Regions from separate parts of the Geodermatophilus sp. URMC 64 genome, predicted to be linked through region 3. Evidence: riboswitches for the same ligand, from Rfam matches in the RefSeq annotation. Region 3 holds a riboswitch; each other region holds the start of a gene.
The links. A riboswitch is a leader RNA that binds a small molecule or an ion and turns the genes downstream of it on or off. The one in region 3 is predicted to bind cyclic di-AMP.
Positions count from the first base shown of each region.

Region 1: another riboswitch for cyclic di-AMP. It lies ahead of ACWIYF_RS26450 (transglycosylase family protein); the one in region 3 lies ahead of ACWIYF_RS12960 (hypothetical protein).
Region 2: another riboswitch for cyclic di-AMP. It lies ahead of ACWIYF_RS16655 (NlpC/P60 family protein); the one in region 3 lies ahead of ACWIYF_RS12960 (hypothetical protein).

Region 1 is NZ_CP199955.1:5,384,676-5,391,056, reverse strand. It holds gene ACWIYF_RS26455 (glycosyltransferase family 9 protein) at 1-886, shown strand, start outside; gene ACWIYF_RS26450 (transglycosylase family protein) at 1,032-2,207, opposite strand; cyclic di-AMP (ydaO/yuaA leader) riboswitch at 2,216-2,384, opposite strand; gene ACWIYF_RS26445 (hypothetical protein) at 2,544-2,693, opposite strand; gene ACWIYF_RS26440 (ABC transporter substrate-binding protein) at 2,920-4,224, opposite strand; gene ACWIYF_RS26435 (branched-chain amino acid ABC transporter permease) at 4,324-5,481, opposite strand; gene ACWIYF_RS26430 (branched-chain amino acid ABC transporter permease) at 5,485-6,366, opposite strand.
Region 2 is NZ_CP199955.1:3,422,410-3,428,790, reverse strand. It holds gene ACWIYF_RS16670 (DEDD exonuclease domain-containing protein) at 1-96, opposite strand, end outside; gene ACWIYF_RS16665 (D-alanyl-D-alanine carboxypeptidase family protein) at 315-2,063, shown strand; gene ACWIYF_RS16660 (hypothetical protein) at 2,156-2,467, shown strand; cyclic di-AMP (ydaO/yuaA leader) riboswitch at 2,634-2,810, shown strand; gene ACWIYF_RS16655 (NlpC/P60 family protein) at 2,952-3,929, shown strand; gene ACWIYF_RS16650 (M48 family metallopeptidase) at 4,005-5,285, shown strand; gene ACWIYF_RS16645 (glycosyltransferase family 4 protein) at 5,282-6,381, shown strand, end outside.
Region 3 is NZ_CP199955.1:2,642,008-2,648,388, reverse strand. It holds gene ACWIYF_RS12980 (cupin domain-containing protein) at 1-368, shown strand, start outside; gene fahA (fumarylacetoacetase) at 365-1,558, shown strand; gene ACWIYF_RS12970 (IclR family transcriptional regulator) at 1,555-2,235, shown strand; gene ACWIYF_RS12965 (VOC family protein) at 2,309-2,683, shown strand; gene ACWIYF_RS12960 (hypothetical protein) at 2,690-3,541, opposite strand; cyclic di-AMP (ydaO/yuaA leader) riboswitch at 3,798-3,968, opposite strand; gene ACWIYF_RS12955 (bifunctional 3'-5' exonuclease/DNA polymerase) at 4,125-5,786, opposite strand; gene ACWIYF_RS12950 (DNA-directed RNA polymerase subunit alpha C-terminal domain-containing protein) at 5,823-6,278, opposite strand; gene ACWIYF_RS12945 (DEAD/DEAH box helicase) at 6,357-6,381, shown strand, end outside.

The DNA of each region.
Region 1 (6,381 bases), 2.7 Mb from region 3:
GGACCTGCTCACCGGCGTGCCGGCGATCCGGGCGATCCGGGCCGCCGTCCCTGAACACCACCTCGTCCTGGCGACGACGGCCGCTCTCCAGCCGCTGGCCGAGCTGATCGACGCCGTCGACGAGGTGCTGCCGGCGTGCGAGCTGGAGCCGCTGGACTGGGACCGCCCGCCGCCCGAGCTGGCCGTCGACCTGCACGGCAAGGGCCCGGCGTCGCACGTGATCGTCGACCAGCTGCATCCCGACCGGCTGCTGACCTTCGCCAGCCCGGGCTACCCCGGCCCGATCTGGCGGCCCGACGAGCACGAGGTGCACCGCTGGTGCCGGCTGGTCGCCGAGGGGCTCGGCGTCCCCGCCGACCCCGACGCCCTCGACCTCGCCGTCCCGGCCGTGCTCCCGCCGGTGACCGAGGCCGCCGTGATCCACCCCGGCGCGGCGTTTCCCGGGCGCCGGTGGCCGCCCGACCGGTTCGCCGCGGTCGCCCGCTCCCTGGCGCGCGCCGGGCACGACGTCCGGATCACCGGCGGGCCGGCGGAGGAGCCGTTGGCCCGCGCCGTTGCCGAGGGGGCCGGGCTGGGGGCGGACGCCGTCCTCGCGGGACGGACGTCGTCGCTCGAGCTGGCCGCGGTGGTCGCGGCCGCCCGCGTGGTCGTCAGCGGCGACACCGGCGTGGCGCACCTGGCCACCGCCTACCGGCGCCCGTCGGTGGTGCTGTTCGGCCCGGTGTCCCCGGCGCTGTGGGGGCCGCCGCCGCGGGAGCAGCACGTCGTCCTCTGGCACGGCGACGGAACCGGCGACCCATGGGGCACCGAGCTGGACCCGGCCCTGGCGAAGGTGACCGTCGACGAGGTGACCGCCGCCCTCGACGGCCTGCTCGCCCGGGTCTGACCGGGGCTTTCTGTACAGAAAGGTCCGGTCAGGCGGCGGCACCCGGCCGGCCGGTCTTGCCCCGGAATCGACGGACCGCCCCGGCCGCGGGATGCGGGCGGGGCGGTCCGGGGTCGGCGGAAGACCGTTCGGCCTCCCGCGCGGCTCAGCCGCCGTAGTTCACGTGGACGTGGTCCATGTGGTTCTGCGTGGCGCTGCCGCGGTCGGCCATCTGCTTCCAGGCGCCGGTCGGCGAGGTCAGGATCCGCTGCTGCCAGATGACGTACTCGACGCCGAGCTCGTCCCAGTGGGCGAGGTGGTAGGCGACGATCGCGTCACCGAGGGCCGCGTCGCTCATGACCATGTAGTCGATCGCCAGGCCGGACGGGTGGCCGTGCGGGTCCCGCGCGCTGGCCCGGGTGCCGCCGAGGGTGATGGCGTCGGCGCCGGGCACGTTGGAGACGACCGCGTCGGCGGCCGCCTGTGCCTGCGGCTTGATGGCGCCGGCGGTGTTGGTGATCGTCGCGGTGGTCGTGGCCGGTGCGGCGGCGGCCTCCGGCGCGGGGGCGGCGACGGGAGCGGCGGCGGGCGCCACCTCCATGGGCGCCACGGCCGGGGCGGTGACAACGGGAGCGGCGACGACCGGCGCCGCGGCGTCGGTAGCGGCCTCGGGAGCGGCCTGCGCCGAGCCGGAGGTCAGCAGCACCTGGCCCGGGAAGATCAGGTTCGGGTTGCCGCCGATGACGCCGGCGTTGCGCTGGTAGAGCTCGCGCCACGGCTCGCTGTGCGCGGCGGCGATCTTCGCGACCGTGTCGCCGGGCTCGACCGTGTAGTCGCCGGCCGGAGCTCCGTCGCTCGGGGCGGCGGCGGTGTCGGCGGTGTCCTTCTCGGCGGCGTCCTTCTCGGCGGCCGCGTCGGCCGGAGCGGGGGCCGCCGCAGCCGGGGCCGGGGCTGCCTCGGCGGCGGCCGCGGTGGTGCCGTCGGTCAGGCGCTTGCCGCAGGTCGGCCACGCGCCGATGCCCTGCCCGGCGAGCACCTCCTCGGCGATCTGGATCTGCTGGGCGGGGGTCGCCAGGTCGGCGCGGGGGGCGAGGTCGGTGCCACCGAAGGCGGCCCAGGTGGACTGGCTGAACTGCAGGCCGCCGAAGTAGCCGTTGCCGGTGTTGATGCTCCAGTTGCCGCCCGACTCGCACTCGGCGACGCCGGTCCAGTCGTGGGTGGTGGAGGCCTGGGCCGGGGAGCTCAGGACGCCGATGCCGACGACGGTGGCGCCGGCGGCGACGGGGGCGCGGGCGATGACCTTCTTGGTGCGGACGTAGCGGGGCGCGCGGTGCTTGGCCATGGTGTGTGGTGATCTCCGATCACCGCCGGCGAGGTGAGCTGTCGGGTTCGGGCGATCGGTGCCCGGCCGCGGGTCGCGCGGCTTCACCCCGAGGCGCGCGGCCCGAGGCCGTGGCGCGCCGTGGAAAGTGGGTCCCCCACCCCTGCCCTGAACTGTTCGGGATGGCAGCCGGTGGGCAGGGTTTGGCGGACCGGCTCCGCGCTCCTTGTTTGCTGAGCGCAGCCAAAACGCTACGTCCCGTTATGTGCATTGTCGCCGTGATGGACGCCACATCCGGTGCCACCGACCGGGAAACGGCAGGTGACGGCGACACCGCTCGCCGAAATGCGGGTCAGCTCACTGCCGCTGGCGTATCGCGTCGTAGAGCACGTCCTGCAGGTCGGCCGGGTCCTCCGCGGAGTAGGCCGCGCCGCCCGTGGCCTCGGGTATCTGCCGCAGCACGTCGAGGTCGGCGTCCGGCCCCAGCGCCACCCCGATCGCCTTCACCGGCCGCTCCGAGTCCGCCTCGGCGCGCAGTGCCCATGCTCGCTCTCGATCGTGGCGGACGGCGTGCGGGCCTCCGAGGCCGCCGACCCGGACCAGGCGGCCGCCCCCGGAGGGCTGCCCCGTCCGCCGGGGCCGACGTGCCCTCCCCGCTCGTGCGGACGGGCCGCCGGCTCCCGGGTGGGGAGCCGACGGCCCGTCGCGTCGTGCGGTGGTGCGGTACGGCCGGTCAGGCCTCTGGGATCCCGTTCTCCGGCACGTCGCTGGCCTCGCCGTCGGACTCCTCGATCTCGGCGTCGCCGTTGTCGGTGGTCAGGACGCCGGTCTGGTCCTCGCCGACCAGCCCGTTGAGCTGGACGACCTTCACGCCGCTGATGCCGGCGTGCCGGTCGGCGGAGTACCGGAAGGGCGCCAGCCAGGGGCCCTCCCAGTCCTGGCCGTTCTCCTCGATCGCCTCGACCAGGCTGTCGCGGGTCGGGTTCTGCCCGGCCGCGAGCAGCGCCTGCACCACGGTGTAGGCCTGGGCCATGCCGTAGACGCGGAAGTTGGTCAGCTCGCCCTCCTGGCCGGAGGCGTCCCAGATCTCCTGCCACTGCTGCACCCACGGGTCGTCCGGCACGTCCACGCCGTTGAGGTACTCCGTGGTGAACGCCCCGTTGAGCAGGCTGGCGTCGCTGACCTGGCCCTGCGAGAAGTTGGCCAGCAGCGCGCCGACCAGCTGCGGGTCCGAGCCGATGTTCGAGTAGAACCACTGCGGCTTGTAGCCCAGGCGCAGCGCGGTCAGCTGCGCGATCGCCGTGTAGCTGGGCACGTTGAAACCGACGACGAAGTCGGCGCCGGCGGCCTGCAGTGCGGCGATCTGCGCGGTGATGTCGGTGTTGCCGGGGACGTAGGTCTGCACGTCGACGATCTGGGCGTCGAGGTACTGGCGGACGCCCTTCTCGCCGTCCTCGCCGAGGTCGTCGGCCTGCAGGAACAGCCCCACCTTCGCATCCGGGAAGTTCTCGGCGATGTAGTTGCCGATGATCTTGCCCTCGATCTCGTAGTCCGGCTGCCAGCCGAACGTGTACGGGTTCTCCTCCGGGTTGTCCCAGAGCAGCGAGCCGGAGGAGACGAACAGGTCGGGCACCTGTTCGCCGTTGAGGAAGTCGAGGACGGCGCTGTGCGTGGGCGTGCCGAGGCCACCCGCGATCGCGAAGACCTCCTCCTCGAGGACGAGCTCGTTGACCACCGACGCGGTGTTGGTCGGGTTGTAGCCGTCGTCCCGGTAGACGTACTCGATCTGCCGCCCGTTGACGCCGCCGTTCTCGTTGACCCAGTCGAAGTACGCCTGGACGCCGGTCGGGATCTCGCTGTAGCCGGGCGCCGCGACACCGGTCAGCGGGTAGTGGGCGCCGATCTTGATGCTGTCCTCGGTGATGCCGATGTCCGAGGCCTCGTTGGCCCCGCCGGTGTCGTCACCGCTGTCGCGGCTCTCGCCCGCGCCGCAGGCGGCGAGGGCGGAGGCAACGGTGGCCGCGGTCAGGAATGACACGAGGCGCCGTGAGGATGTGCGCAATTGTTCTCCTCTGTGCGATCCGGGCACCGCTGCCCGGAGGTCTGGAATGGCGGAGCGGAGGACGGCCGAGGGCCCTCACCCCCTGCCGGCGCGCGCACCGGCGCGCTTCGCCCGTGCCGACAGCCAGCGCAGCCGGATGGTCCCGACCAGGCCGGCGGGGGCGAAGAGCATGACGACGATCAGCACGATCCCGTAGACCAGCGGGGACAGCTGCGCGGCCTCGGTGTCGCTGAGGTTCAGACTCGATCCCGTGTTGCGGGCCAGCTCGGGGAGGAACACCAGCATCACCGCGCCGAGCAGCGCGCCGAGCATGCTGCCCAGCCCGCCGATGACGATCGCGGTCAGCAGCGACAGCGAGAGGACGAGCGTGAACGACAGCGCCGACACCGAGCCGAGGACGAAGGCCAGCAGCGCGCCGGCGAGCCCGGCGCAGGCGGAGCTGACCACGAAGGCCAGCACCCGCCAGTGCCCCAGCCGGATGCCGGCCAGCTCGGCGGCCACCTCCTGGTCACGGACCGCCCGCCAGGTGCGGCCGATCCGGCTGCGCACCAGGTTGGCCAGCAGGAAGAACGTGATCAACACGCAGATCAGGCCGAGGTAGGCCTGCCACTTCTGGTTCGTCGGCTGCGTCCCCGACAGGAAGAACGAGAAGTCCTGCCACCACTCCGGCGGCTCCGGCCGGCGGTAGGTGATCGGCTGGTTGCCGCCGAGGGTCTCGGGGAAGACGAGGGCGAGGCCGGGCAGGCCGACGGCGAGGGCGAGGGTCGCGCCGGCGAGGTAGGGCCCGTGCAGCCGCGCCGCCGCCACGCCGACCACCGCGCCGACGACGGTGGTGAGCGCCGCGGCGATCAGGAAGATCACCGGGAGCGGCCACGGGTTCTCCTGGTGCTCGAAGAACAGCGCCGTGGTGTAGGCGCCGACCGCCATGAGGGCGCCGTGGCCGAGGGAGATCTGCCCGTTGACGCCCGTCAGCAGCGTCAGGCCGGCCGCGGCCACCGCGTAGAACCCGACCTGGGCGATCTGCGTGTGGGTGAACCGGTCGGTCACCTCGATCAGGAGCATCCCGGCGATCAGCGCCAGCAGGAGCAGCAGCGCGTGCCGGGGCAGGGCCGCCTGGGGCAGGCCCCACTTCCGCCGCCGTCCGCCGGCCGTGGCGGTGGGTGCGTCGGCCGCCGCGGTCGCGACCGTGGGGGCGTCGTCCGTCGCCTGTCCGGGGGTCTGCAGGTCACTCATCGGTCATGCCCTCCGGGCCTTGGCGCTGCTGAACAACCCGCCGGGGCGGACCAGGAGGACGACGACCAGGATCACCAGCGCCGCCAGGCTGACCACCTCGTCGCCGAGGTAGCCGCGCACGTAGCCGAGCAGCAGGCCCAGCGCGACGCCGCCGACCACCGCGCCGATCGGCGAGTCCAGCCCGCCGAGGACGGCGGCCACGAAGCCGTAGACGATCAGCGCGTCCATGAACGTCGGCGTCAGCGACGAGCCCTCGCCGGCGATGAGCACGCCGGAGATCGCGCCGACCACCGCGGCCAGCGCCCAGCCGAGGGTGAGCATCCGGCCCACCTTGACGCCGAGCAGCCGGGCGACCTCCTGGCCGAAGGCGGAGGCGCGCATGGCCAGCCCCACGCGGGTGTAGCGGAACAGCACGATCAGCAGCGCGAGGGTCAGCAGGACCCCGCCGAGCGTGTAGAGGTTGTTGGGCGTGAGCGCGATGTTGGTGCCGCCCACGGTGAATCCCACCCGGCCGAACGGCGGCGGGAAGGCCCGCTCGTTGTTGCCGAAGATGATCCCGATGGCCGCCTGGATCGCGATGAACAGGCCGAGGGTGACGATGACCGCGTTGAGCTCCGGGCCGCCCTCCACGGGGCGGATCACCACCCGCTCGATCACCGCCCCGAGCACGAAGCCGCTGACCAGCGCCACGAGGACGGCGACCCAGTAGGACTGGCCGGCCTCGATCAGCGCGAGCGCGATGAACGTCGTCGCCGCCGCCATCGCGCCCTGCGCGAAGTTGACGATCCGGGTGGACCGCCAGATGAGGACCAGCGCGAGGGCGAAGGCCGCGAAGATCGCGCCCTGGACCGCACCCGCGACGGTGAGGGTGATGAACTGCTGCACGGAGAAGCGCTGCCT
Region 2 (6,381 bases), 780 kb from region 3:
GCCCAGTTCGTCGATCGTCCCCTGCACGTAGCCCGGCGGGTCGAAGACCGCGGCGCCGGCCCGGGGAGCGGGGAAGAGTCCGGGGAAGGCGGGCACGGGGCGGACGGTAGGTGGGGGCAACGACAGTCCCGGGGACGCGCGCCGGTCGGTCAGGGCTCCCGGCCCACCCGATTTGGGGGCCGCGAGCGGACATTCGTGGGTGCCGCAGGTCGCCCGCGTGGGGGAAACTTGCTTCTCACCTGGCGGGACGCGGGGGCCCGGGACAGGATCCCCCTCGCCGCTCAGAGCAGGCCAGACAGCCCAGAGGTGGTCCGATGCCCGTGCGCTCCCGGTGGCGCACCCGACGCCGCTCGTCGGCGTCCCTCCTGGCGGTCGTGGCGGCGCTCGTGCTGGCCGTGGTCTTCCCGCTCGCCGTCCCCGCCGGCGCCGACCCCAGCGACCAGCCGGGCGGCACCTCCGGCGTCCTCGACTCCTCGGCGCTGGACGAGTTGCAGCAGCGCGCGGCCGAGGTCCAGGTGGGGCTGCAGGAGCGCCAGGTCGAGATCGTCCAGGCGCAGGAGGAGCTCGCCGCCGCCCAGCAGGACGTGGACGCCGCCCAGGCGGTGCTGGACGACACCGAGGGCGTGCTGGCCGAGCGCCAGGCCGTGGTGGCCCAGTACGCGGCGGCGGCCTACCGGGACGGCGGCTCGCTGACCCCGCTCACCGTCCTGCTCAGCGGGGGCGACCCCGGCGACATCGTCTCCGCGATGGGCTACCTGGAGGCCGTCGACCGCTACACCGCCGACGTGCTGGCCGCCGCGGAGCAGCAGCGCCAGGCGGCGCTGGCCGACCAGTCCGCCGCGCAGGCCGCGCTGGACGAGGCGAAGCGGCGGGCCGGCGAGGTGCAGGAGCAGATCGACGAGCTCGAGGCGCAGGCCGAGGCGGTGACCGACGACCTGGGCCGGGCCCTCGACGTCGTCGACGACCAGCTCACCCAGCTGCAGCGCGAGCAGCTCGACGTCAACTCGCGGACGGCGGCCAACTGGCGGGTCTACCTCAAGCAGCTGGCCGACGCCGGGATCGTCGCGCCGGCCGCGGCGGCCCTGCGCGACCCCGAGTCCTCACTGCCCCCGGGCCTCGAGCCCGTCGCCTCGCAGGCCGGCGGGGCGCAGCGGGGTGCGGCCCAGATGCCGCGCCAGCCCACCTCGCTGCTGGTGCTGCCCGCCGAGACCCTGAACGCGGTCACGGCCGCGATGGACGCGCTCGGCAAGCCCTACGCCCCCGGCACCGCCGGGCCGGACTCCTGGGCTTGCGGCACGCTCGTCCAGACGGTGTACCGGTCGGCCGGGATCCAGCTGCCGGGCGACCAGGCCGGGCTGTTCGCCGTGACCACGCCGGTCGACCCCGCCGACGTGCTCCCCGGCGACCTGGTCTTCCTCGGCACCGCCGAGTCCGGCCTCGGGCACGTCGGCATCGCCCTGGACCCGCAGACCATGCTGGCCGCCGACGCGCGGGCGGGCGCGGTCGTCGTCCGCAAGCTGCCGGCCGACCAGGTGCTGGGCATCGGCCGGCCGAGCCTCGGCCAGCGCGCGCCGGTCGACGCGCCCGGGCCCACCGGCGGGGCTCTGAAGGTCGAGTGCGGCAACACCGTCTACCCGCCGAGCTACGACGGCGCGCGGGCGTGGGGCGGCTACCCGAACGGGCTGATCCCGCCCAGCGCGATGTGCCCGATCGGCGTCGGCGGGCACCAGCTGCGCTGCGACGCCGCGGCGGCGTGGAAGGCGATGTCCGCGGCGTTCGCCGACGCCTTCGGGTCGCCGATCTGCATCACCGACTCCTACCGCAGCTACGCCAGCCAGGTGAAGCTCTACGGGGAGAAGCCCGCGCTCGCGGCGGTCCCCGGCACCAGCAACCACGGCTGGGGTCTGGCGACCGACCTCTGCGGGGGCATCCAGACGTACGGGACGCCGCAGTACACCTGGATGGTGGCCAACGCCGGCCGGTTCGGCTGGCTGCACCCCACCTGGGCCGATCCCGGCAACGGCCGCGAGGAGCCCTGGCACTGGGAGTACGCGGGCACCTGATCGGCGTCCGTGTCAACCCCCGGACGCGAGAACGCACCGGAATTGTCGGTGGCCCCTCCTACCGTGCGGACGACTCACGGAGGAGAGAAGCGATGCTCATCGACTGCGACACCTGCACCGCCCGCGGCACCGGCTGCGCCGACTGCGTCGTCACCGTGCTGCTCGGCGCGCCCCCCGGCTGGCAGACCGACGACCCGGTGGTCGTGGCGCTGCCCGACCGCGCACCCACCACCGCCCGTGCCGGCGCAGAGCCGGTCGCAGAGGACGTCGTCGTCCCGAGGCCGGGCGTCGTCGTGGACTTCGACGACGTGGAGCGCCGCGCCGTTCGCGCGCTGGCCGACGTCGGCCTGGTGCCCCCGCTGCGCCACCGGTCCGGCGGAGCGAGCGGCCGCCGGATCGGCTGAGCCGGCACGCCTGGCGTCGGACCTGCGGACCTCACGCGGCGCGCCAGTGATGCTGCTCGCAGTGACGATCACGACAATCACAGGGGGGTCGGTTTGTCACAACTGCATCACGCCCGTACGGTGGCCGAGTTCGACCGGGTGGTCGTCGCCCCACCGGGGTGGCCTCGGTCGAGCACCGCCGAATCGTCCGACGGCACGTTCCTGTGCCCGAGGAGGAACCGGGGACCCACCGCAGCACTGGGGTGAATTCAGCGTGCGCCGGCTCGCCGGGGCACGGAGATAGGGCGCCATCTTCCCAGCCCGAACCCGTCAGCTAACTCGGTAGGCGGTAGCTGAGGAAGAAGGAGAGCCGCCGCACGTGGCGACGCCTCGCCCTGCCCTGGGGCATGCACGCGAACGAAACGACAACAGCCATCCCGCCCGCACCCGCCGCTCCGCCTGGCTCCGCTCCGGGCTCCTGGTGGGTGCCACCACGGCGCTGACCGTGACCCTCCTACCCGGCACGGCGACCGCCGAACCCGGCCGGGCCACCACGCCCGAGCAGGCGGCCCAGCTGGTCGCCGACGCCAGCCACCAACTCGAGGTGGTGCAGGAGCGGGTCAACACCGCCCGCGAGGAGCTCGAGCAGCAGCAGGACGCCGCCGAGGCCGCCGACGAGGCCGCCGAGGAGGCGCAGCAGCAGCTCGAGGAGCTCGAGGGGCAGATCCGCGAGATCGCCCGCAGCGCCTACACCACGGGGGGCGACGACGTCACCACCCTCAACGCGCTGCTGACCAGCGACTCGGCCGACGACTTCGTCTCGTCGCTGGGCACGCTGAACGCGATCGCCGGCCACACCAACCAGGTGGTCGACCAGGTCTCGGAGGCGGCCGACGCCGCCGAGGCCGCCCGGGTCGACGCCGACGAGGCCGCCGCCAAGGCGCAGCGGACGCTCGACGGCATCGAGGCCCAGGAAGCCGACCTGAAGTCGCAGATCGCCGACTTCCAGGAGCAGTACGACCGGCTGAGCGCGGCGCAGCGGCAGCAGGTGGCGGAGTCCCACGGTGGCCAGGCGGTCGCCGCGGCGGCGGTCGCCCCGGCGGCCGCACCGGCGCCCGCGGGCGGCGGCAGCGCCGCCGCGCAGACCGCGGTGAACACCGCCCTGGCCCAGGTCGGCGACCCGTACGTGTGGGGCGCGGGCGGTCCGAACAGCTTCGACTGCTCGGGCCTGACTCAGTACGCCTACGCGGCGGCGGGCATCAGCCTGCCGCACTCGAGCAGCATGCAGTCGCGGATGGGCACGCCCGTCTCGCGCTCGGAGCTGCAGCCGGGTGACCTGATCTTCTTCTACAGCCCGGTCAGCCACGTGGCGATGTACATCGGCAACGGGCAGATGGTCCACGCCTCGACCTCCGGCCAGCCGGTCAAGGTCGTGAGCGTCGACGCGATGCCGGGCTACAACAGCGCCCGCCGCATCGGCTGAGACGAGGATCCGGCGAGCGCCGGTGACCCGCACGGGTCACCGGCCCTCGCTGTGCCCGCCCCTAGGATCGACGGCGTGAGCTGGGCGGGGCGGGGGAGTGCCCGCGTCGCGCTGGCCGCGGCGGTCGTCCTGGGCGCCGCGTTCGTGCTGGTGGTGGTCCTCCGCACGCCGTGGACCGTGCTGCCCGCACCGCCGGGCGGCCACGTGCCGGTCGACCCGACCGCGGGCCTGCCGGCGGCCGTCGTCGACCGCGCCGACTCCTTCGCCGCCGCGCTGCGGCCGGCCTCGCTGGCCAACCTGGTCCTCGGCCTGGCGGTGTCCGCGGGGCTGGGGCTGACCCGGCTGGGCAGCCGGCTGGTCCGCGCGGTGGCCGCTCCGCTCGGCGGCGGCTGGTTCTGGCAGGTGGTCCTGGGCACGTTCGCGCTCACCGTCATCGGCCGGCTGGTCACGCTGCCGCTGGCGGTCTACGGCGAGGTGGTCCGGCACCGCTACGGGCTGTCCACCCGCATCTGGCCACTGTTCCTGCGCGACGTCGGCGTCTCGACGGCGATCGACGCCGGCCTGACCGCGCTCACCGTCCTCGTGCTCGTCGTCCTCGCCCGCCGGATGCCGCGGTTCTGGTGGGCCTGGGCCGCGGCCGCCGCCGCGCTGCTGGTCGTCGTCGGCTCGTTCCTCTACCCGGTGGTCATCGAGCCGGCGTTCAACCGCTTCGACTCCCTGCAGGCCGGGCAGCTGCGCACGCAGATCCTGGCGCTGGCCGAGGAGAACGGCACGCCGGTCGAGGACGTGCTGGTCTCCGACGCCTCGCGGCGGACGACGGGGCTGAACGCCTACGTCTCCGGGTTCGGTTCCACCCGCCGCGTCGTCCTCTACGACACGGTGCTGCAGACGCTGCCGGACGACGAGATCGAGTCGATCGTCGCCCACGAGCTCGGTCACGTCTCCACCGACGACGTCCTCACCGGGACGCTGCTCGGCGCGCTCGGAGCCGCCGCCGGCGTCGCCCTCCTCGGCTGGCTGCTGTCCTGGGCCCCGCTGCTGCGCCGGGCCGGCGCCGACGGGCTGGGGGACCCCCGCGTGATCCCGCTGGTGCTGCTGCTGGTCGGCGTCGGGATGCTGCTGACGACGCCGGTGCAGAACCTCGTGTCGCGGCACATCGAGGCCCGCGCCGACGTCCACGCGCTGGACCTCACCGCGGATCCGGACGCGTTCGTGTCCATGCAGCAGAGGCTGGCCGAGACCAACCTCGCCCAGCCGGACCCGCCGGCGGCGTGGCAGTGGTTCTTCGGCAGCCACCCGACCACGGCCGAGCGGGTGGCCATGGCCGCGGACTGGGTGGCGCTGGACCGGCGATGAAGACCCTCGTCGTCACCAACGACTTCCCGCCGCGGCAGGGCGGCATCCAGACCTTCGTCGCCGCGCTGCTCGAGCGCCGCCCGCCGGACTCGCTGGTCGTGCTCGCCTCCCGCTCACCCGGCTGGGAGGCCCACGACGCGGCCCTGCCGTACCCGGTGGTGCGGCGGCCGACGTCGGTGCTGCTGCCGACCCGGGCCACCGCGCGCGCCGCCGTGGCGCTGGCCCGCGAGCACGGCTGTGACACGGCGTTCTTCGGTGCCGCCGCCCCGCTGGGCATGCTCGCCCCGGCGCTGCGCGCGGCCGGGGTGCGTCGGCTGGTGGGCGCCACCCACGGGCACGAGACCGGTTGGGTGGCACTGCCCGGCGCGCGGCAGCTGATGCAGCGGATCGCCGCGGGCCTGGACCTGGTCACCTACATCAGCGCGTACACGCACGGCCGGCTCGCCCCGGCGCTCGCCGACCGGGTCGCCATGGCCCAGCTCTCGCCCGGCGTGGACGTGGAGGCGTTCACGCCGGCGGCCGACGGGGCCGCCGTCCGCCGCCGGTACGGCCTGGGGGAGGCGCCGGTCGTGGTCTGCGTGTCCCGGCTCGTGGCGCGCAAGGGGCAGGACGTGCTGGTCGCCGCCTGGCCGCGGGTCCTGGCCCGGCATCCCGGCGCCCGGCTGCTGCTGGTCGGCGGCGGTCCGGCCGAGGCCTTGCTGCGCCGGGCGATCGACGCCGGCGGCCTCGGCGGCTCCGTCGTCCTCACCGGGGGCGTGCCGGCCGCCGAGCTGCCGGCGCACTACGCCGCGGGCGACGTCTTCGCGATGCCGTGCCGGACCCGCCGCGCGGGCCTGGACGTCGAGGGCCTCGGCATGGTGTTCCTCGAGGCCGCCGCGTGCGGACGGCCCGTGGTGGCCGGAACCTCCGGCGGCGCCCCGGAAGCCGTGCGGGACGGCGTCACCGGGCACGTCGTCGAGCCGCGGTCGCCCGAGGCCGTGGCCGCGGCGATCAGCGGCCTGCTCGACGACCCTGCCAAGGCGCAGGCCATGGGCGCGGCCGGCCGTGCCTGGGTCGAGGAGCGGTGGTCGTGGACGACGATCGCCGCGACGTTCGC
Region 3 (6,381 bases):
TCTTCGAGGGCCACAACTTCGTGATCTGCAACTTCGTGCCCCGCAAGGTCGACTACCACCCGCTGGCGGTGCCGGTGCCCTACTACCACTCCAACGTCGACTCCGACGAGGTCATGTTCTACGTCGACGGCGACTACGAGGCGCGCAAGGGCTCGGGTATCGGCAAGGGCTCGATCTCGCTGCACCCGGGCGGGCACTCCCACGGCCCGCAGCCCGGCGCGGTCGAGGGCGCGCTCGGGGTGGAGTTCTTCGACGAGCTCGCCGTCATGGTCGACACCTTCCGCCCGCTGGACCTCGGGGAGGCCGGCACCGCCGCCGACGACGGGAAGTACGCCTGGACCTGGTCCGGCCGGGGGCCGAACACGTGACCTGGCTGGACCTGCCGGCCGACACCGGCTTCGGCCTCGCCAACCTGCCCTACGGGATCTTCTCCAGTCGGGGCGGCCCGCGGCGCACCGGCATCGCGGTCGGCGACCTCGTCCTGGACCTGGCCGGCGTGACCGAGGACCCGGTGCACCGCACCGGGTCGCTCAACGAGTTCCTGGCGCTCGGCCCGCGGGCCTGGCGGGACCTGCGCGCGCAGGTCACCGCGTGGCTGACCGACCCCTCGCACCGGCGCGTGATCGAGCCGCACCTGCTGCCGCGCGCCGAGGTCACGCTGCACCTGCCGGTCGAGGTCGCCGACTACGTCGACTTCTACAGCTCCCAGCACCACGCGGAGAACCTCGGCCGGATGTTCCGCCCGGACTCGGCGGCGCTGACCCCGAACTGGAAGCACCTGCCGATCGGCTACCACGGCCGCGCCGGCACGGTCGCCGTCTCCGGGACCCCCGTCGTCCGGCCCTCCGGGCAGCGCAAGGCACCGACCGACGACGCGCCCACCTTCGGGCCGTCGCAGCGGCTGGACATCGAGGCCGAGGTCGGCTTCGTCGTCGGCACGCCGTCCGCGCTGGGCACCCCGGTGCCGCTCGGGGACGTCGCCGAGCACGTCTTCGGCGTCTGCCTGGTCAACGACTGGTCGGCGCGGGACCTGCAGGCCTGGGAGTACGTGCCCCTGGGGCCGTTCCTCGGCAAATCGTTCCTCACCTCGGTCTCGCCGTGGGTGGTACCGCTGGCCGCGCTGGAGGCGGCGCGGGTGCGCCCGCCGGCCCGCGACGTGCCGCTGCTGCCCTACCTCGACGACGCCGACACCGAGCCGTGGGGCCTGGACATCACCCTCGAGGTGCGGCTCAACGGCGAGCTGGTCAGCTGCCCGCCGTTCGCCGGGATGTACTGGACGCCGGCCCAGCAACTGGCGCACATGACCGTCAACGGCGCCAGCCTGCGCACCGGCGACCTGTTCGCCTCCGGCACCGTCAGCGGCCCGGCGAAGGACCAGCGCGGCTCGTTCATCGAGCTGTCCTGGGGCGGGCAGGAGCCGGTGACGCTGTCCGACGGCTCGACGCACACCTTCCTCGAGGACGGCGACGTCGTCACGATCACCGCCACCGCTCCCGGCAGGGACGGAGCACGCCTCGCGTTCGGTGAGGTCACCGGCCGGATCGAGGCGGCGCGATGACCGAGAGCGCACCGCAGTCCCAGACGCTCGACCGCGGCCTGCGGATCCTCGAGCACCTCGCGAGCGTGAGCGCGCCGCAGCCGATCGTGGAGATCGCCTCCTCCGTCGGTCTGCACCGCTCGATCGCCTACCGGCTGCTGCGGACGCTGGAGGACCACCAGCTCGTCGAGCGGGACCCCGCCGGGCACTACTGGCTCGGCCTCGGCATCGCCGCGCTCGGCCGGGGCGTGCGGACCGACCTGCAGGCCGCGGCGCTCCCCCGGCTCAACGCCCTGGTCGCCGACCTGGGCATGACCGCCTTCCTCGTCATCCGCTCCGGCGACGAGGCGGTGACCGTCGCGAGCGTGGAGCCGCAGGACACCGCGGCGCACGTCGTCTACCGGCCCGGCACCCGGCACCCGGTGGGCCGCGGCGCCCCCGGTCTCGCGCTGCTGATGCCCGAGCCGCCGTCCCCGGACGACCGGGAGGCGCTGCGGGAGGCCCGGCGGGTCGGCTGGGCGAGCTCCCACGGCGAGGTGATCGCCGGGCTGCGCTCCGTCGCCGCCCCGGTGCTCGGCCCCGACGGCGGGGCCCGCGCCGCGCTGGCGGTCGTGTTCGTGGACGAGAACGCCGACGTCGCGAAGGTCGGGTCCGCGGTGTCCGAGGCGGCGGCGAAGGTGGCCGCCGCCGTCCGCTGAGCCGACCGCTCCCGGAACGGCCCCGGACGTGCTTGGCTGCTCGCCGTCGCACGGCCGTCGGAGGGAGCCGCAGATGCCCGTCCAGCTCAACCACACCATCGTCGCCGCCCGCGACCGGCACGAGTCGGCCGCCTTCCTCGCCGACCTGCTGGGCCGCAAGCCGCCGACCGACTTCGGCCCGTTCGCGGTCGTCGAGCTCGACAACGGCGTCTCGCTCGACTTCCAGGACGACGAGGTCGCCCAGCCGCGGCACTACGCGTTCCTGGTCTCCGAGGAGGAGTTCGACGAGATCTTCGGGCGGATCCGGGCCCGCGGCCTGGACCACTGGGCCGATCCGTTCGAGCGGCACCCGGGCGAGATCAACACCAACGACGGCGGCCGGGGCGTGTACTGGAAGGACCCGAACGGCCACATGCTGGAGATCATCACGCGGCCGTACGGGGGCTGACCCGTCCTAGCGGTAGTTCACGTGGACGTGGTCCATGTGGTTGGCCGTGGCGCTCCCCCGGTCGGACATGCCCTCCCAGGAGCCGCCCGGCGACTGCAGGATCCGCTGCCGGTAGATGAGGTACTCCACGCCCAGCTCGTCCCAGTGGTCGATGTGGTACTGGACGATCGCGTTCCCGAGGGCGGTGTCGGACAGCACCATGTAGTCCAGCGCCAGACCGGACGGGTGCCCGTGCGGGTCGGTCGCGCTGGGCCGGGTGCCGCCGAGGGTGATGTCGCCGGCGCCGGGCACGTTGGAGACGACCGCGTTCGCCGCGGCCTGCACCTGCGGCTTCACGCTGCCCGCGGTGTTGGAGATGTGCGCGGTCGCGGTGACCGCGGTCCCGGCGACCTCCTGGGCCGGCTCCGGGGCGATGGCCGGGGCAGCGGCGGCCCGGGCCTGGGCCTGGGCCTCGGCGGCGGCCTTGGCCTTGGCCTCCGCCTCGGCGCGGGCCTTGGCCTCGGCCTCGGCCTTCTGCCGGTCGAGCTCGGCCTGGTCGGCGGCCGCCTGCGCCTGCTGCGCGGCGGTCTGCTCGGCCTCGCGGGTGCTGCGGCTGGCGGCGAGGTCCTCGAGCGGCTGCAGGTCCTCGGCGGGGGCGACCGCGCCCGACTGGGCGCTCAGGCCGAGTTCCTGGGCGACGCTGACCGACTCCGACGTCCCGGCCTCGGCCTGGGCGGCCGGGTCGGCGCCGAACAGGACGTTGACCATGAGCGCGCCGGCCGTGGCGACGCCCAGGTACAGCCCGGGACGGCGGACGGCGGCGGGCGGGAGCCGGCGCGCGCGGCGGGCCCGGCCGGAGGTGGTGGTGCGGGTGTCCATGGGGAGGGGTGCTCCGAGAGGTACGGGCGCAGCGGCGCAGGGGCGCACTGCGAGGGGATGCGGGCAGGGCGGCGCGGGCGCACCAGGAAGCGGCTGGTCAGCCGGTCGAGCGAGGGTGCTCGGGGTGGTGGGCCTGCGCGGGCGGCGTCAAGGGGGGCCGCCGACGATCAGATCCGCGGGCGCACCCGGATCCGGCGGTACCGGGCCGTGCGGGGTCGGGCAGCAGGGCAAGCGCGCACCATCGGGGCGGCTCTCCGTTTCTTCCGTCAGCCGCCTACCGAGTTAGCTGACGGGTTCGGGCGGGAAGCAGCCCTACCGCCGGTGGACGCAGAGCGACCACGGGCAGGATTCACCCCAGTACTGCGGTGGGTCCCCGGCTCGCCCGTTGCTCGTGGCCGAACGGTGGGCGACTCGGCGGCGTCCGCTCGGACTCCCCGGGTGGGGACGTGATGACCGACCGGACCTCTTCACCGTAGAGCCGTTATGCAGTCGTGACAATCAGGGGCCGTCGATTCGTCGGGTGATGCACGTCGCGGCTTACCGCCTTGACGGCGGAAGCGTGCTACGGCCTGCCGATCCGGGGTCAGCCGGCGTCGGCCCACGACGCGACGACGGCGACGTCGAGCGGGAAGTCGACCGGGAAGTCGCCGAACAGCAGCCGGCCGGCCGTCGCCGCGGCGCCGCGGACCGCGTCGACGACGTCCGGCGCCAGGTGCTCGGGCGTGTGGACGACGACCTCGTCGTGCAGGAAGAACACCAGGTGCGGCCGCTCCTCGACCCGGCCGGCGCCGCCGAGCCGCCACAGCCGGTTGCGCAGGTCGGCCAGCCAGCACAGGGCCCACTCCGCCGCCGTCCCCTGGACGACGAAGTTGCGGGTGAACCGCCCCCACGCGCGGCGGGAGCGGTCCCGCTCCTCCCGGGAGCCGCCCTCGTCGGGCGGTTCCCCGAGCTCGACGGCGCGCTCGGCCCACCCACCGGTCGGCGCCGGCGACCCCCGGCCGAGCAGGGTGTGCACCACCGCGCCGCGCTCCCCCGCCCGGGCGGCCTCCTCCACCAGCCCGATCGCCCGCGGGTACCGGCGGGCCAGCCGCGGCATCATCCGGCCGCTCTCGCCCCGGGTGCCGCCGTACATGGCCCCCAGCACGCCGAGCTTCGCCTCCGCGCGCGAGGCGACGGCGCCGGCGGCCACCATGCCCTCGTACAGGTCGGTGGAGCGCGCTGCCTCGGCCAGCGCCGCATCCGCGCTCATACCGGCGAGCACCCGCGGCTCCAGCTGGGCGACGTCCGCGACCACGAACCGCCAGCCGTCGTCCGCGATCGCCGCCGGGCGCACCTGGATCGGCACCGACAGCGCTCCCCCGCCGTTGGACGCCCACCGCCCGGTCACCACGCCGCCCGGCACGAAGTACGAGCGGAACCGGCCGTCGCGCACCCAGGTCTCCAGCCAGCTCCAGCCGTTGGCCTGCAGCAGCCGCGCCAGCTTCTTGTACTCCAGCAGCGCGGGGACGGCGGGGTGGTCGAGCTGCTCGAGCGTCCACGAGCGGGTGTCGCGCACCGGCAGCCCCGCGGACTGCAGCGCGCGCAGCAGCTCCCCGGGCGAGTCCGGGTTCAGGTCGGGCACCCGCAGGGCGGCGCGGACCTCCGTCGCCAGGCCCTCCAGCACCGGCGGCCGCGCACCGGCCGGCGGCCGGGCGCCCAGCAGGTCGGTGAGCAGGCGCTCGTGCACGTCGGCCCGCCACGGCAGCCCGGCGTGGGTCATCTCGGCGGCGACCAGGGCGCCGGAGGACTCCGCCGCGAGCAGCAGGCCCAGGCGGCCCCGCTCGCCCGACGCGGCCAGCGCCGCCTGCTGGCGGTCGAGCTCGGCGAGCGGGTCGAGCCGGTCGGCCGGGTCCTCGAGCGGGAAGAGGCCGGGCTCGGGGGCGGTGACCGGCGCCAGCGCGTCCCAGCCCGCCGTGTCCTCGCCGGTGAGCACGGCCTGGTCGACGAACGGCGAGCGACGGAGGACCGCGTGGGTCAGCCGCAGGTCGGTGCAGCGCTCGACGCGGACGCCGGCCCCGAGCAGCGGCGGGTACCAGCGCGTGGTGTCGTCCCACACCCACCGGACCGGTGTGCGCTCCCGATCCCGGACGAACCCGGCGAGCTCGCCCGCGGCCAGCCGCGTCTCCCCGGCCGGCGTCCCGTCGTCGGTGCACTCACGGGCCTCCACGGCGCCCTCGCCGCGGCGCAGCAGGACGACCCGGTTCACCCCCGCAGTGTCGCCGACGCGGCCGACATCCCGGTGCTAGCGGCCGAGCAACCGCCCCAGGCAGCGCACCGGCTCGCGGACCGACCACCGCACGAGGCGCACCGCCAGGCGCAGCAGGTCGGCGTACTCGGCGGGCCGCGGCGCCGGGGACGGCGGGGACGGCGGCGACGGCTCGGCCGCGACCGGCGGCGCTCCGGGGACCAGCAGGTCGACCGCGCTCCGCCGGCGGGGCTCGCGCAGCGAGGCGAAGGACGGGATGGGCGGCGCGGCGGGCGCCTCGTCCTCGATCGGGTGCGGCGTCCCCGGCTCGGGGACGACCCGCCGGATGGCGGCGATCATGCCCGGCCCGAGGCCCTTGATGCCGGCGAGCTCCCGCCGGGTGAGCCCGGCCAGGTCCTCGACCGTGGTGACCCCGGCGGCGGCCAGCGAACTGACCGCCCGCGCGGGCAGGCCCAGTGCCGGGAGCGCCTGTCCCGTCGGTCTGCTCTGCATGGCGCGCCCACCCTAACGTCGGCCTCCGGGCGGCCACCCGGCGAGTCGGTCGCTGCCCGGGGTGGGAAGGATGGGGCCATGACCGGCGCCGAGCAGGACGACG